DNA from 2 places in the Cytobacillus sp. FSL W7-1323 genome. Region 1 is predicted to be linked to the other one. Evidence: riboswitches for the same ligand, from Rfam matches in the RefSeq annotation. Region 1 holds a riboswitch; the other holds the start of a gene.
What was found. Region 1 has a riboswitch for lysine ahead of MKX67_RS16875 (aspartate kinase). Riboswitches for the same ligand answer to the same signal wherever they lie in the genome.

Region 1 (7,549 bases):
TGTGATCTAGGAGATACTGTAATTCCCCAGCTTACCATGAAGGACCATAAACCATTTGCAAAGTGGAAAATTGCAGATAATACACCAACGATGTAAAATGCTAACATGAATGGGCTAGACAAAATATCAGCCATCATATCATAATTTACTTCGGCACCGAACATTGCTGCAATACGAGTCTCCCAAACATGCCAAACGATGAAAATCAATGTAATTACACCGGTTACACGTTGAACTAAGAACATCCAGTTTCGGAAAAATCCGAATCTTGAAGTGTTATTTTTTGCTGTAAACGCAATGTAAAGACCGTAAATTGCATGATATAACAAAGGTAAGAAAATAATAAATATTTCTAGGAAATATCTAAAAGGAAGACTTTCCATGAAATGTGATGCGCTATTAAATGCCTCTTCTCCCCTAGTTGCAAAATGGTTCACTACTAAGTGTTGGATCAGAAAGACCCCAACAGGTATAACTCCAAGTAATGAATGCAATCTGCGATTTAAAAACTCTCGATTACCCGCCATAAGTTTACCCCCTTGAATTTGTAGCATGACACGCTGAATATGTACATAACAAATCCTTCGCATCACTAAGAAAATGCAAATCATTTTCAAAACATTTATATGACATGTCCATTTTACTCCCATCGCCCATTAGCGTCAAGAAAACGGATACAGATTTTGTCGATATTACGAAAATTTTTTCTATTCTAGTTTCACTCAAAAAACCAATGATATAGTTTTTTCAACCCTATTTGGCGGTATATTAAAATAGCTTAAATCACGCAATAATATTCATATTTTACGCATAAAAATGCATTTACATTAGATTATTATTAGTGTTAAGATTATTCCCATAATTTACACCAGTTTTACAAACTAAAAATTTTTCCCTTTTCACTGTACGTATTCGTTTTTTCCAAGTAAATTGTATATATTAGACTTTATGAAAGAGGGGAGATTTAGCATAATATGCCATCTCAAGAAGCCCAAATAGAACAAACCGAAAACATGGCAGAATCAATTGAACCAAACAAAGAAATGATTTCATCCTTTGGCTATGAATTAATTAGAGAAGAACTTTTACATGATTTACTAGGTAAAGACGCACCAGATATCTTATACTGGGCAGGCAAGAGACTAGCACGTAAATATCCTCTTCAAACAGAAGAAGACTTATTCAGCTTCTTTGTCGAGGCTGGTTGGGGAAAATTAACGAAAAACCTCGAAAACAAAAAAGAAATCGAATACGAGTTAACAAGTGAAGTCATTCAAAAGCGCTGTAAAGAAAATGCTCACGCAACATTCCAATTAGAAGCTGGTTTTATTGCTCAACAAATCGAACAGAAAAAAGAAGTGATTTGCGAAACATTCGAGCACCCACGTAAAAAAGGTGGAAAGGTCCTCTTCACAGTCAAATGGGATAAAAAGGACTTTATCCACACCTAATAAATATACCCAACAGTAAAAAAAATCCAAACATCATTCTTTTTAAGGCGTTTAAATGGTGTTTGGATTTTCCTATCTTATACTACTGCTAGCTCATTTAATTTTTTATTAAATCCCCAGCTAAATTAAACGTTTGATGTAAAGCTTGAGCAGCATTTAACATATGCGCTTGGTCGATCACAGCCGAGACCTTTATTTCAGATGTACTGACCATCTTTACAACGATGTTATTAGCAGCTAATACATTAAACATCTCAGCTGCTACTCCAGGATTTGAAATCATTCCTGAACCGACAATCGAGATTTTCGCCAATTGTGATTCCCATTCAATCTGATCATAACTTAATGCTTCTCGATTTTTTTCTAGTATTTTTACAGTCTCTGTAAGATCTTGGTTTTTAATTGAAAAAGATAAGCCTGATGATTTATCATCTGTAATACTTTGTATAATAATATCAACATTTATATGTTCTTTCGCCAAGAGTGAAAAGATGGATGAAAGGCTTATTAAAGGGTCTTTAATCCCTAGTACAGATACCCTTGTAATATCATCTTCAAAAGCAACCCCTCTAACAACTAAGTTCTCTTCCATTTCCGCAACCTCCTCTATAATTGTACCTTCTTCTCGTTCCATACTAGAACGTACTTCAAGCTTTACATTGTAATTTTTTGCAAACTCAACTGCTCTTGGATGTAGAACGCCTGCACCAAGATTAGCTAATTCAAGCATTTCATCGTATGAGATAGATGGAAGCTTTCTTGCATTTTTTATATAGCGTGGATCAGTTGTGAATACACCTGTTACATCGGTGTATATATCACATTTGTCCGCTTTTAATACTGCTGCAAGAGCTACGGCTGTTGTATCAGAGCCACCCCGACCTAATGTCGTTATTTGGCCAGTCTCACTTAAACCTTGAAAACCCGCTACGATAACAATTCTCCCTTTCTTTAACTCTTGTGAAACAGGTTTTGTGTCAATATCAGTGATTCTTGCGTCACCATGTACTGATTCCGTTTTAATCCCTGCTTGCCAGCCCGTATAGGAAGTTGCCTCATAACCTTTTGAATTTAGTGCAATTGTTAATAAAGAGATCGTAACTTGCTCACCTGTAGATAACAACATATCCATTTCTCTCTTACTCGGAGCGGGTGATAATTCTTTTGCCATACCAACTAATTGATCAGTCGTTTTGCCCATAGCCGACACAACAACAACGATATCATTACCATTATTTTTTTCTTCAATGACACGGTTGGCTACATTTTGAATATGATCAACCGAGCCTACGGAGGTTCCACCAAATTTTTGTACAATTAAGCCCACTTTTCTCCCCTACTTTCAAGTCATTCGTTTTTATTCCCTGCCGCCTGTATGTACAACCAACACATTTCTACCCATATTCGGCATAAAAAAAAGCAATGAGATGAAACCCATCCCATTGCTGTGTAGTCAAACGTATGAACAATCTACGTACACACAGTGAGATAGCCCTCCAAGACAGATAGTCTTGACAATCCTGCATTTATTCAATGCAGAACCAGCGAAGAAAATATTGAGTCTTTCTTCACTTCGGCGAATATTCCCTTTCAAAGTCCTTCAAACGAAGCTCAATCTTCTAAGGAACTTTTACTAATGAAACTCGCACCTCTACCTTCACTTTCAAGTTAAAAAGTGATTTGATATAAAGTTAAAAACACTATACCATATTTGTTTTTTTCAGACAATGTCTATTCATGTAACTTTTCATAAAGTTCTTGTGCAACTTTTAATGGTAAGCCAGATTCCCTAAGGTCTTCTACACTAGCTGATTTCATTTTTTTTACAGAACCAAAATCTTTTAATAACTGCTTTTTTCTTTTTTCCCCAATACCATCAATTTCATCAAGAAGTGACTGAAATGCACTCTTTCCACGAACTTGTCTATGAAATGTAATCGCAAATCGATGCACTTCATCTTGAATACGTTGTAATAAATAAAATTCCTGGCTATTTCGAGCGAGGGGAATGATCATTAATGGATTTCCATAAAGAAGTTGAGATGTTTTATGCTTATCATCTTTGACTAATCCTGCTAGTGGAATATCTAAACCGAGTTCATTCTCAAGCACATCTCGAACGACTTCAACATGTCCTTTTCCACCATCAATGATAATTAAATCAGGTAGGGGTAGCCCTTCTTTTAAAACCCGGCTATATCTCCGTCTCGTCACTTCCCTCATAGATTCATAATCATCTGGTCCTTTAACTGACTTAATCTTATATTTCCGATACTCCCTTTTTGCAGGCTTACCATCGATAAAGACAATCATTGCTGAGACAGCATCGGTACCCTGGATATTGGAGTTATCAAAAGCTTCAATGCGATAGGGTGTGTAAATTCCTAGCTCCTCACCTAAGCTTTCTATTGCATTCACCGTTCTTTTCTCATCACGTTCAATAAGCGAGAATTTTTCTTTTAAAGCAATCTTTGCATTTTTATAGGCAAGTTTCACTAGTTCTTTTTTTCTCCCTCTTTGAGGAATAAATATTTTTACATCCAAAAGCTGCTCAGCCATCGTCACATCAACAGAGTCTGGCAAGTAAATTTCCTTTGGTTTAAAATGATTAGCTTGTTCATAAAAACGGCCGAGATAGGTGAGCATCTCTTCTTCAGGCTCATTATAGATTGGAAACATAGATACATCTCTTTCAATAAGTTTCCCTTGCCTAATAAAAAATACTTGTACACACATCCAACCCTTATCAACCGCATAAGCAAACACATCTCGGTCAGTAAAATCCGTCATTGTAATCTTTTGTTTTTCCATCGTCGTTTCTATATGGATAATTTTATCTCTGAAATCCTTTGCTTTCTCAAACTCTAGCGCTGCGGACGCTTCTTCCATTTTCGTTGAAAGTTCTTTTTTGATTTCTTTATAACCACCATTTAAGAAACGAGTAATCTCATCTGTCATTTGTTTGTATGTGTCAGATTTTACTTCATTTACACAAGGAGCTAGACATTGTCCGATATGGTAGTATAGACAAACTCTATCTGGTAAGGTGTTACATTTTCTTAAAGGATAAAGGCGATCTAATAATCTTTTTGTTTCATTGGCCGCCTGCACATTTGGATATGGCCCAAAATATTTCCCTTTGTCTTTTTTTACTTTTCTCGTGGTAATTAATCTCGGATGTCTTTCATTTGTTAATTTAATAAAAGGATAACTTTTATCATCCTTTAGCATGACATTATATTTGGGATCATGCTTTTTAATTAAATTTAACTCTAATAATAACGCTTCCATATCGGAAGAGGTCACGATATATTCAAAATCGTCAATTTCATTTACAAGCCTTAATGTCTTTCCATCATGTGAACCGGTAAAATAGGACTTAACCCGATTACGAAGCACTTTCGCCTTACCGACATAAATAATTGTCCCTTGGCGATCTTTCATTAAATAACAACCTGGTTGAGCTGGTAATAAAGGTAATTTATTTTTTATATTATCATTCATAGTTAGCTGTCACATCCATACCTAAAAAGAATATCATTGCAGGAGGAAACCATACCCTTCTTACTGATTTTGCCATACTTGTACTGTAAAAAAAACCCCGATCTTCTAAAAGTAGAAGCCGGGGTTTGTTTTATGGTACTTCTTATGCACCATGTTTTTGAAGCAATTCAACTAATGCTTCTTTCGGTTGGAAACCAACCACTTTATCTACTTCTGCACCATCTTTAAACACGATGAGAGTCGGGATGCTCATAACTCCAAATTTACCAGCAGTTTCTTGGTTATCGTCAACATCAAGTTTAACGATTTTTACTTTATCTCCCATTTCTCCATCAATTTCCTCAAGAACTGGTCCAATCATTTTACAAGGTCCGCACCATGGTGCCCAGAAGTCTGCAAGTACAAGACCTGAACCAGTTTCAGCAGTAAAGTTTTGATCTGTTGCATGTGTGATAGCCATAATATTTATATCCTCCTAATAAATAACTAAAAAATCTTATCGAAAGTATATCATCGATTAATAATGGATGCTATTATTTTGCTCGTATAGATTACCCATTTTTTTATTGTATCATACTGAACCTTTAAAAAGGATTCAATGTCTATATTATTCAACATTAATCTTTTTGCCAACATAGTAAAGAAGCGAGTAGTAAAATTCTACCCGCTCATATCAGATGTAAACGAAAATTATGCATTTACAAGTAATTCTTTAAACTCTTTTGTTAGTAATGGAAGGACTTCGAATAAGTCGCCCACAATACCATAATCCGCTACTTTAAAAATATTCGCTTCTGGATCTTTGTTGATGGCAACAATAATCTTTGAATTGGACATCCCAGCTAAATGTTGAATCGCACCAGATATACCGCAAGCGATATAAAGGTCAGGTGTAACTACTTTACCTGTTTGGCCGATTTGAAGTGAGTAATCACAGTAGTCTGCATCGCATGCGCCACGTGAAGCTCCAACAGCACCACCAAGGACATCTGCCAATTCTTTTAACGGCTCGAAACCTTCTTCACTTTTCACACCGCGTCCACCAGCAACAATGACTTTCGCTTCAGAAAGGTCTACACCTTCTGTTGCTTTTCGTACAACTTCCTTGATGACTTGACGCAAGTTTTTAACTTCTACAGATAAAGATGAAACATCTCCATTTCTACTTTCATCTTTTTCAAGTGGTGCAATGTTATTAGGACGAATAGTAGCGAAAAGAAGTCCATCTGTTACAATTTTCTTTTCAAATGCTTTTCCAGAGTAAATCGGACGAGTAAAGACTAAGTTACCACCCTCAACTTCTAGCTCTGTTACATCAGAGATAAGACCGGATTCTAACTTTGCCGCAATCTTCGGTGCAAGATCTTTACCTTGAGCAGTATGTCCGAAAATAATTCCTTCAGGATCTTCTTGATCAATAACGGCAAGTAAGGCTTGAGAATAACCGTCAGATGTATATTGTTTTAACAGTTCATCCTCAACTGTTACCACTCGGTCAGCTCCATACTGAATGAATTCAGCTCCTAAAGCGCTTACAGAATCACCAAATAATACACCTACAACTTCTCCACCTTCAGCAGATGTTTTTGCTGCAGCAACTGCTTCAAAAGAAACATTTCGCAATGAACCTTCTCTTACTTCACCTAATACTAAAACTTTTCTAGCCATTATTATACCCCCAACGTTTTTATTCTTTTATGCTCACTATTAGACAACTTTTGCTTCGTTATGAAGTAGACTGACTAATTCTTTTACTTGATCCTCTAATTCACCTTCAAGCACTTTTCCAGCTTCTTTTTTCGGTGGTAGGGAAATTTCAATTGTCTTTGTTTTCGCTTCTACATCATCTTCGTCTAAATCAAGATCGTCTAATTCAATTTCGTCTAAAGGTTTTTTCTTTGCTTTCATAATCCCTGGTAAAGAAGGGTAGCGCGGTTCATTTAAACCTTGTTGTGCAGTGACAAGTAATGGTAGAGAAGTCTCAATTACTTCAGAATCACCTTCTACATCACGAACAACTGTAGCTGTTGTACCTTCAATATCTAACTTAGTGATGGTTGTGATATAAGGAATAGCTAATAACTCCGCTACGCGTGGGCCAACTTGACCTGATCCACCATCGATTGCTACATTCCCACCAATAATCAAATCAACCTCTTTATCTTTAAGGAATTCAGCTAAAATTTTTGAAGTCGTAAACTGATCTCCTTCTTCAACGTCATCTTCTGTATTAATCAGTACTGCTTTATCAGCACCCATCGCTAATGCTGTACGAAGTTGTTTCTCGGCTTCTTCTGTCCCTACAGAAACAACCGTTACTTCACCACCATGTTCATCACGAACTTGGATTGCTTCCTCAATTGCGTATTCATCGTAAGGGTTGATGATGAATTCTGCTCCATCTTCATTAATTTTACCGCCTGAAATCGTGATCTTTTCTTCTGTATCAAATGTTCTTTTCATTAGTACATAGATGTTCATGGTTTCGCCTCCTAATTTTACAAACATTCCATTGCTTCATAAGATTTTGACAAATAAAACTAAATTGTTGACTGAGCGTATGCTCAGTCTTACAATAACCTATTCCCAAAAAT
Region 2 (7,549 bases), 450 kb from region 1:
TTCGAAAGTTTCTTTAAAGGAAGCTGCTAAACCTTTTGCGTAATCACTTGCGTTATCAGCATAGATAGCTACATTTTTCACTCCTAATTCATTGGCAGCAAAATTCGCTGCTACTGTTCCTTGGAAAGGATCAATAAACGAGGTACGGAATACAAAATCATTTAAGCTTCCATCATCATTCACTGTTACATTTGGACTCGTACCTGAAGGAGAAAGCAATACCGTCTCTGAATTATTAGCCACTTGTGCTTGAGCAACTGTGTTACCACTTGTAGCAGACCCAATAATAGCTACGACATCATCATTTTCCGTTAATTTAATAGCTGCATTGGTTGCTTCTGCTGCATCCGATTTATTATCTACTTTTACAATTTCTATCTCTTTACCGTCGATTCCACCATCTTTATTAATTTCATCCACAGCCAATTCGATTCCTTCAGCAATTCCTTCACCATATGAGGCAACTGCACCAGAAAGTTCTAGGTTGGCACCTATCTTGACAGTATCACCAGACTCACCACCACCTGCACTATCACTACCACAGCCAGCAAGGAAACCTGCAGCTCCTATGGTAGAAGCTAAAAGAACAGCGGTCATTCTCTTTTTAAATAACATAATGATCCCCCTTTTTTTGATTATTCCAACAACTAAGAGCATGGTTCAAATCCCCCATATAAACCCCACAAGAAAAGATACCACACAAAAAAAGTAGACTAAAATAACCAAAATGTAATATTTTTCTGATAATTGCTATAAATCTAAAAATAGTATAGTATCATTTTATTCATCTGTCAAAACAATCTTTGTGAATAATATTAATATTTAGAAATCTATTAATAGTTTAGAGCGTTAAAGGATTTCTCTTTACTATGTTTTGTTTGTAAAACTCTATCATTATATTCATAAAATAATTAATAGTAGATAGGTATAATGTAGTTCAGTTAATTGTTAATAATTAGCAATTAAAATAACTAGCTACTTTTATATAAAGTAAAATAACTTTGCTTATGTAGTGATTTTAGACTTGTAGGATAGAAAAAGAGGAATGAACCGACGAGTTCATTCCTCCTTCCTATATTGTTCAAAAGAACTATTATATCATCTTCTCGGTTTTTGTACCGAACATTTTAACAACAAGGAAAATCCCCGCCATCATAACAATCAAAGCAGCTAATGCAATGATTACACTTCCACTTACACCCAAAATGATATAAGAGATGGCCGCAGCAACAGCTGCTGTAAAGGCATAAGGAAACTGTGTAATGACATGGTCAATCAAATTACTCCCTGCACCTGTGGCGGATAAAATAGAAGTATCAGAAATCGGTGAAGCATGATCTCCGAATACTGCCCCTCCAAGTACAGCTGCCATTGCAGGAATCAGCAGGGATATATCTGTAGCTACAGCAATATCACCAGCTATTGGAAGAAGAATGCCAAATGATCCCCAAGATGTACCTGTACTAAATGCCATAAGTGCCGCAATAATAAATAGGATAACAGGGATAAAATCATGACTCAGATTCGATTGATTAATAACGCTAGCCAAGTATTCCCCTGTACCTAGTTGACTAATCAAATCTCCGAGTAACCAGGCAAAAATTAAGATCAATACTGATCCAAACATAGATTTCATCCCAACCCATGTAGCTTTCAAATAAAAATTACTCGTTAGTTTATCATCTTTCTTTAATACTTGAGCAAATTGTACGTAAGCAACAGCTAAACTCAATAATCCTCCGACAATTAATGATAAGGCCACATCTGTGTTTTCTAATAAGGATACTAACGACACATTCCCCTCTGCACCATTAATGCCTGTCCAAGCCATCATACTCACTGTTCCAATAAATAAAACAATGATTGGCCAAACAAGATGATCAACAGTCCCTTTCGTACTAATAGGTAATTCTTCTTGAACTTCGTCTTTCAACTGTTTCTTCTTATCAAATAGAATTCCTTGTTCAATAGCTTGTTTCTCATGTTTCTTCATCGGACCAAAGTCAATTTGCCCAACAACAATGATAAACACCATTATGATTGCCGCCCACACATAAAAATTTAACGGAATGATTTGCATGAAAGCAGAGAAAGCACTATAATCAGTTATTTTATGAGACACTAAAATCGAGCCAATTAAGGCGATAATTGATGCTCCCCAACTTGATATAGGCGAAATAACACATAAAGGTGCGGATGTTGAATCAATTAAATAAGCAAGCTTTACACGTGATACTTTTTGTCGATCGGTAACAGGTCGAGATACCTGTCCAACTGTTAGCGCATTAAAATAATCATCTATAAACAAAATCATACCTAAAACTACGGTTAATAACTGTGCACCCACTCTCGTTTTCACACGCTTCATTGCCCATTCACCAAAGGCACGACTACCACCCGATAGTGAAATAAATGCAGTAATGCTACCAAGAATAAGTAAGAATAATAGAATGAATATATTCCAAGTATTTAACCCTTCATCTGTTATAAAAAGTGCTATAAACGACGAGAAAAATATTTGTAGCGTATCTAGCGGTTGATATCCTCCAATTATGATAGCTGCTGTTAACGCCCCTAAACCAAGGGAGAGAATCACCCTTTTTGTTAGTATAACCAAAAGCATCGCTACCAAAGGTGGCAGCACAGAAATAAATGTACCTGTCATAAAAAGACCTCCTATTAGTATAGGAGCTATAGACATGAACGAATGCGTCTCATATCAATTAACGATCAGAGAAAGGTATCCTCCACTTTTCTTTGATCCTTAATTGATAATAAAAAAAGAGTAACGATAGAGATTCTATCATTACCCTTCAAGAAGTAACGTTATTCTCCATCACGACTGTAGCTCCCCATTATGGTTAATATACCTCCATAATGACAGTGTTACTCCTATTAAGAGCAACCCCAACAAATAAATATTGACGTACCTATTTGCTTCGGCAAATCTCCCTTTTATCAAAGTTCACTGTTGTCATCCTCACATTGATTACTAATGATGATTTGCGCCTCTACCCCATCGGATTGATAAGGCATTATTCAATTGTTATACATTATATCAAAATATAATTATTTATGCAAAACTCTATCAAAACCTAAAATATTCATAAATTTATTATTTTTAAGATATAGTAGGATACTATAACCTATACCATTCTTAATAGCGCTTCTCTACCGATCATCCCTTTTTTAATGCCTAATTCCTCTGCAGCAAAAGTGACTGATTCAAGTGGTGCATCTATTAGCTGTTGAATCGTTTTTACCCCTACTGCTCTACCAGCAATGACATGGCGATCTTTTAATTTTTCATTTAATAACGCAACGTCTAATGCACCACACATGATATATCCTTTATCATTTGATACGACTAACAAATTAGTTTTTGGCAGCTCAACGGATACAGTCATAAACGTATGACCATCCAAAATAACAGGCTTTAATTCAACCATGACCGTCCCCCCTTCCCTTTAACAATTTATGTTATAGGTAGAGATTCGGTGTACTCATTAGTTAAAATAAACCGAGTTGTTTTGGAGCTAATCCCTCATATTCAATTCCTAATATTTCTAGAATTCCCTTCGCATTATCCGCTGCGTCACCACCAGAATTATTATTAAATAGTACATAGACCTCCTTCGCCTCTTTTTGTAATTGCTTTAATCGCTCTGCCCACTCCAATAATTCCTGGTGATTATAACGGTATAGATAGCGAACTTCACGCCAATTTGGTTGATTTTTATTTTGCCATCCATGAACATTACGACCGTGCAAGCGGACCAGTACAATTGGATTACCGCAAGTATGCATCACAATTGGAACAGACCCCTCCCCTGCTTGTGGTTCATCACAAACGGTATGTATCCATTTCTCTTCCTTGATAAAATTTAAAGTACCTTCTATAAACGCATCTTGATACCAAGACTGATGACGAAATTCAACAGCACATGGTATTTCTCCCATTTGCTGTTTACACCAGCGTAAATATTGCACGTTTTCCTTTTTACAATTAAACCACGGTGGAAATTGAAATAGGACCATCGCTAACTTATTTTCTCTTATATAAGGGGCAAGCGACGCTTTAAAAGCAGCAAACATTTCTTCCTTTGTCTCAAAAGGAATCTCCCCCCTTTGATGCCCCGTCATCCCCTGATAAGCTTTCACAACAAATTTAAATGAAGCAGGCGTTTCCCTCACCCACTTTTCCCCGTTCCTTTCTGGCTGTACGGCATAAAAGGAAGCGTCTACCTCAACTGTTGGAAAATGAGCGCCATATTCTAATAGTTTATCTCGGTTAGATATACGCTCCGTATATAGGCTGTCATGATCTCCCCATCCAGTTAAACCAATCCTAATCATTCCATCACCTCATCTACCAATAATCTTCATACTGATTATTTTACCTAAAGGATATAACCATAAACAAGAAGGGCAATGAAATAAGTGAAAAAGAATCAGTCAAAACAGAAAAGAAGATTCTTAGAACATTTCATTGGCCCATTTTCTTATTTTGTGATTGTTCATCGGTATCGAAAAAGGAACCCTTACACAGTAATAAGGATAAGCATATAGAAAAAGTAACTTATGGAAATGGTATAAATCAAATATTCGTTTTTTACTATGAGTTAAAAAGAAAAAAAATAACCCGAACCATTGTTCAGATTATTTTTTATTAAACAGGTTAACTCGCTTTGATTTTGTTCGTTTTTTTCAATAAATAAAGTAAGTATGGTGCACCAATTAAAGAAACAATTATTCCAGCAGGTATTTCTTTCGGAGCTAAAACGACTCTTCCAAGAAAATCAGCTGAAATAAGTAAAATCCCGCCAATTACTATGGTTAATGGCAGTAATTGTAGTAGCTTCGGACCGACCAGTTGTCTAGCAATATGTGGAGCTAGTAAACCGATAAACCCAATTGCTCCAACCACTGATACACTGATGCTTGACAACATAACAGCTAGTATAATCATAAACATACGCATTTTACTTGTTTTCACACCTAAACCAATGGATAGTTCATCACTCAATGATAAGATCTCGAATGTATTGGCCATATAGAGAATAACCGGAAATAGTAGTAACGATGTTATCATCACAATTACTAGATCACTCCAGCTTGTCCCATAGGTGCTACCAGCAAGCCATGTTAAAGCTTGTGATGCATGAAGGTTCGCACGTACTAATAAAATCTGTATAATAGCAGAACCTACCGCGGATACAGCAACACCCATTAATAATAGAATCATCGGTTGATAACCGCTCCGCGCACTAATAAACAATACAATTCCCATTGTGACAAGTGCACCAATTAATGCACCAATTGGAATAAGGACAAAGGGGGCTTGTGGAAAAACAATGAGAACCAACATCGCCACTACACTTGCACCTGAAGTCACACCTAAAACAGAAGCGTCAGCAAGTGGGTTACGTAAAACAGTCTGCATCATTAAACCGCTAGCCGCCATCATCATACCAATTCCGAAGCTGACAACCACTCGAGGCAAGCGAAAATCCCAAACGAAGGTATTATACATCAATTCTCTTGGCAATTCTAAAAGACTAGTGAAACTTGTTCCCCCAAACGAAAGGCTAAACCCTACTAATCCAAGAACGGCGAGAGATATGAGGACATAAAATCTTTTAACATGCTTAATTCGCACTTTCCCCTCTAATGCTCCTCCAGCAGTTCTCGTTTTCCTACTTATCTTTAAGGCTAAATAGACTAACCAAGGTGCTCCTATAATGGCCGTCATTGCTCCTACAGGTAACTCAGACATACTAGATATCATACGAACAAAGATGTCAGCACATATGAGTAAGCCTGCACCGACCACTATATTTCCTATTAGCATGGATCGATGCTTTCTAAATCCCATTAAACGAACAATATGTGGAGCCATAATACCAACAAAGCCAATTGGGCCTACTACTGTAACAGAGACAGCAGCTAATATAATTGCAATGCCCCAACCTATTAATTTACTTATCATCACATTTTGTCCTAATCCTACAGCTACATCTTCCCCCAACAGTAAAGCGTCAAAACGATGACCTATTATAAAGGCAAAAAGAAGAGTGAAGAGAACCCATGGCAAAGCAAATTGAACGCCACTCCAATCAAGCTGTAACAATGTTCCCGCTCCCCATAAAAATAACCCGGACACTTCATTTTCATATAAAAGCTGCAGGGCACTAGTAAATGAAGAAAACAACATTGTTACTATCAATCCAGTTAATGCGATTCTAATAGGATCCAATGCTCTACCTACTAAAAAACTAACAATTAAAGCTGCTATAATTCCTCCAAGCATCGTCACCAAAAATGGAAAGGCACCCTTTATAGAAGGAAAGAAAATGGAAAAAAGAACAACAAAGAAAAATGCTCCTGCATGAATGCCTAGTGTACTTGCACTTGCGAGTGGGTTTCTTGTCATTGTTTGTAATAACATCCCTGCTACGGCAAGTGCAGCTCCAACTAAACAACCAATTAAAAACCTCGGCATTCTACTATAAAGGAGAAAATTCAGTTCCTGCTCATTATCCCATACTTCCATCCAAAAGCTGAGTAAGCCTGTTGAAGCTTGTCCTTGGCTCAAGTGGATGAGACCAAGAATAATAAACAAGAGCACACATACCGCAAATAATAGAAAGGGTTTAACTCTCATAACATTACTTCACTAATGTCTCTTCAACATGATCAACTAAAGTTTCCATAGAAAGAACACTACCAAACGTCCACACACCTGCGCCTACATCGTACATCAAATCATTTTCTACAAAGTATAAAGAATTCCAAGCTTTGTTTCCTTCTAAATTATTAAATAACGGATCATCTTTTTGTACAGTATGAAGAAATATAGCTTCTTCGTACTTAGATACACCCTCTACATTTGTTGCAATAAAACCACTCGGCTGAGGATCTTGGTCCTGTATTTTATTCGTCAATCCTATACCTTCAAGTGTATGGCTCACCGTTGAGTTTTCTGTAAATAATCGAAAGGTCGGGGCTTGATTCGCAGAATAAGCTTGTGTAAAAACAAATTCATTTGTCTTTAATTGAGCTGCAGATATATTCTCTTTCGCTTCTGCCATTTTTTCCTCTAAATGAGCAACTGCCTCGTCAGCCTCTTGTTCTTTACCTACTAGCTTACCTGTCTGCTTTAATGTATGTAACATGTAAGCATATAAGTCTTTTTGAGCTTCCTCTGTAGAACTATCAAAAATCACTACAGGAGCTATGTTTTCAAGGTCCGCTTTAAACTGTTCTTGATATTCCATACCAATAATCACATCGGGCTCTAACTTTGCTATTTCTTCAATATTTGGTTCTGTTCTTAAACCAATATCCACAACACTATCATCTAATTTAGCGTCAATTGTTACCCACTTATTAAACCCCTCTACATCAGCTACTGCAGCTGGTTGTACACCAACAGCTAATAACTCTTCAGCCACGCTCCATTCAAGAGCAACTACTTTCTCCTGAACTCCTTCAAAGCTGCGTTCACCTGACGCATCTTCAATGACAATCGTTTGATTGCTATTATTCT

Region 2: it holds a riboswitch for lysine, as region 1 does, so the genes downstream of both, MKX67_RS19270 (Na+/H+ antiporter NhaC family protein) here and MKX67_RS16875 (aspartate kinase) in region 1, are expected to answer to the same signal.

The regions. Positions count from the first base shown of each region.
Region 1 is NZ_CP151998.1:3,340,951-3,348,499, forward strand. Features, by position in the region: gene MKX67_RS16865 (succinate dehydrogenase cytochrome b558 subunit) at 1-527, opposite strand, end outside; gene MKX67_RS16870 (YslB family protein) at 975-1,451, shown strand; gene MKX67_RS16875 (aspartate kinase) at 1,549-2,778, opposite strand; lysine riboswitch at 2,933-3,113, opposite strand; gene uvrC (excinuclease ABC subunit UvrC) at 3,183-4,955, opposite strand; gene trxA (thioredoxin) at 5,098-5,415, opposite strand; gene MKX67_RS16890 (electron transfer flavoprotein subunit alpha/FixB family protein) at 5,646-6,623, opposite strand; gene MKX67_RS16895 (electron transfer flavoprotein subunit beta/FixA family protein) at 6,663-7,436, opposite strand.
Region 2 is NZ_CP151998.1:3,792,551-3,800,099, forward strand. Features, by position in the region: gene MKX67_RS19265 (ABC transporter substrate-binding protein) at 1-615, opposite strand, end outside; gene MKX67_RS19270 (Na+/H+ antiporter NhaC family protein) at 1,094-2,665, opposite strand; lysine riboswitch at 2,838-3,022, opposite strand; gene MKX67_RS19275 (DUF1805 domain-containing protein) at 3,147-3,449, opposite strand; gene MKX67_RS19280 (DUF72 domain-containing protein) at 3,511-4,356, opposite strand; gene MKX67_RS19285 (iron ABC transporter permease) at 4,679-6,664, opposite strand; gene MKX67_RS19290 (iron-siderophore ABC transporter substrate-binding protein) at 6,669-7,549, opposite strand, start outside.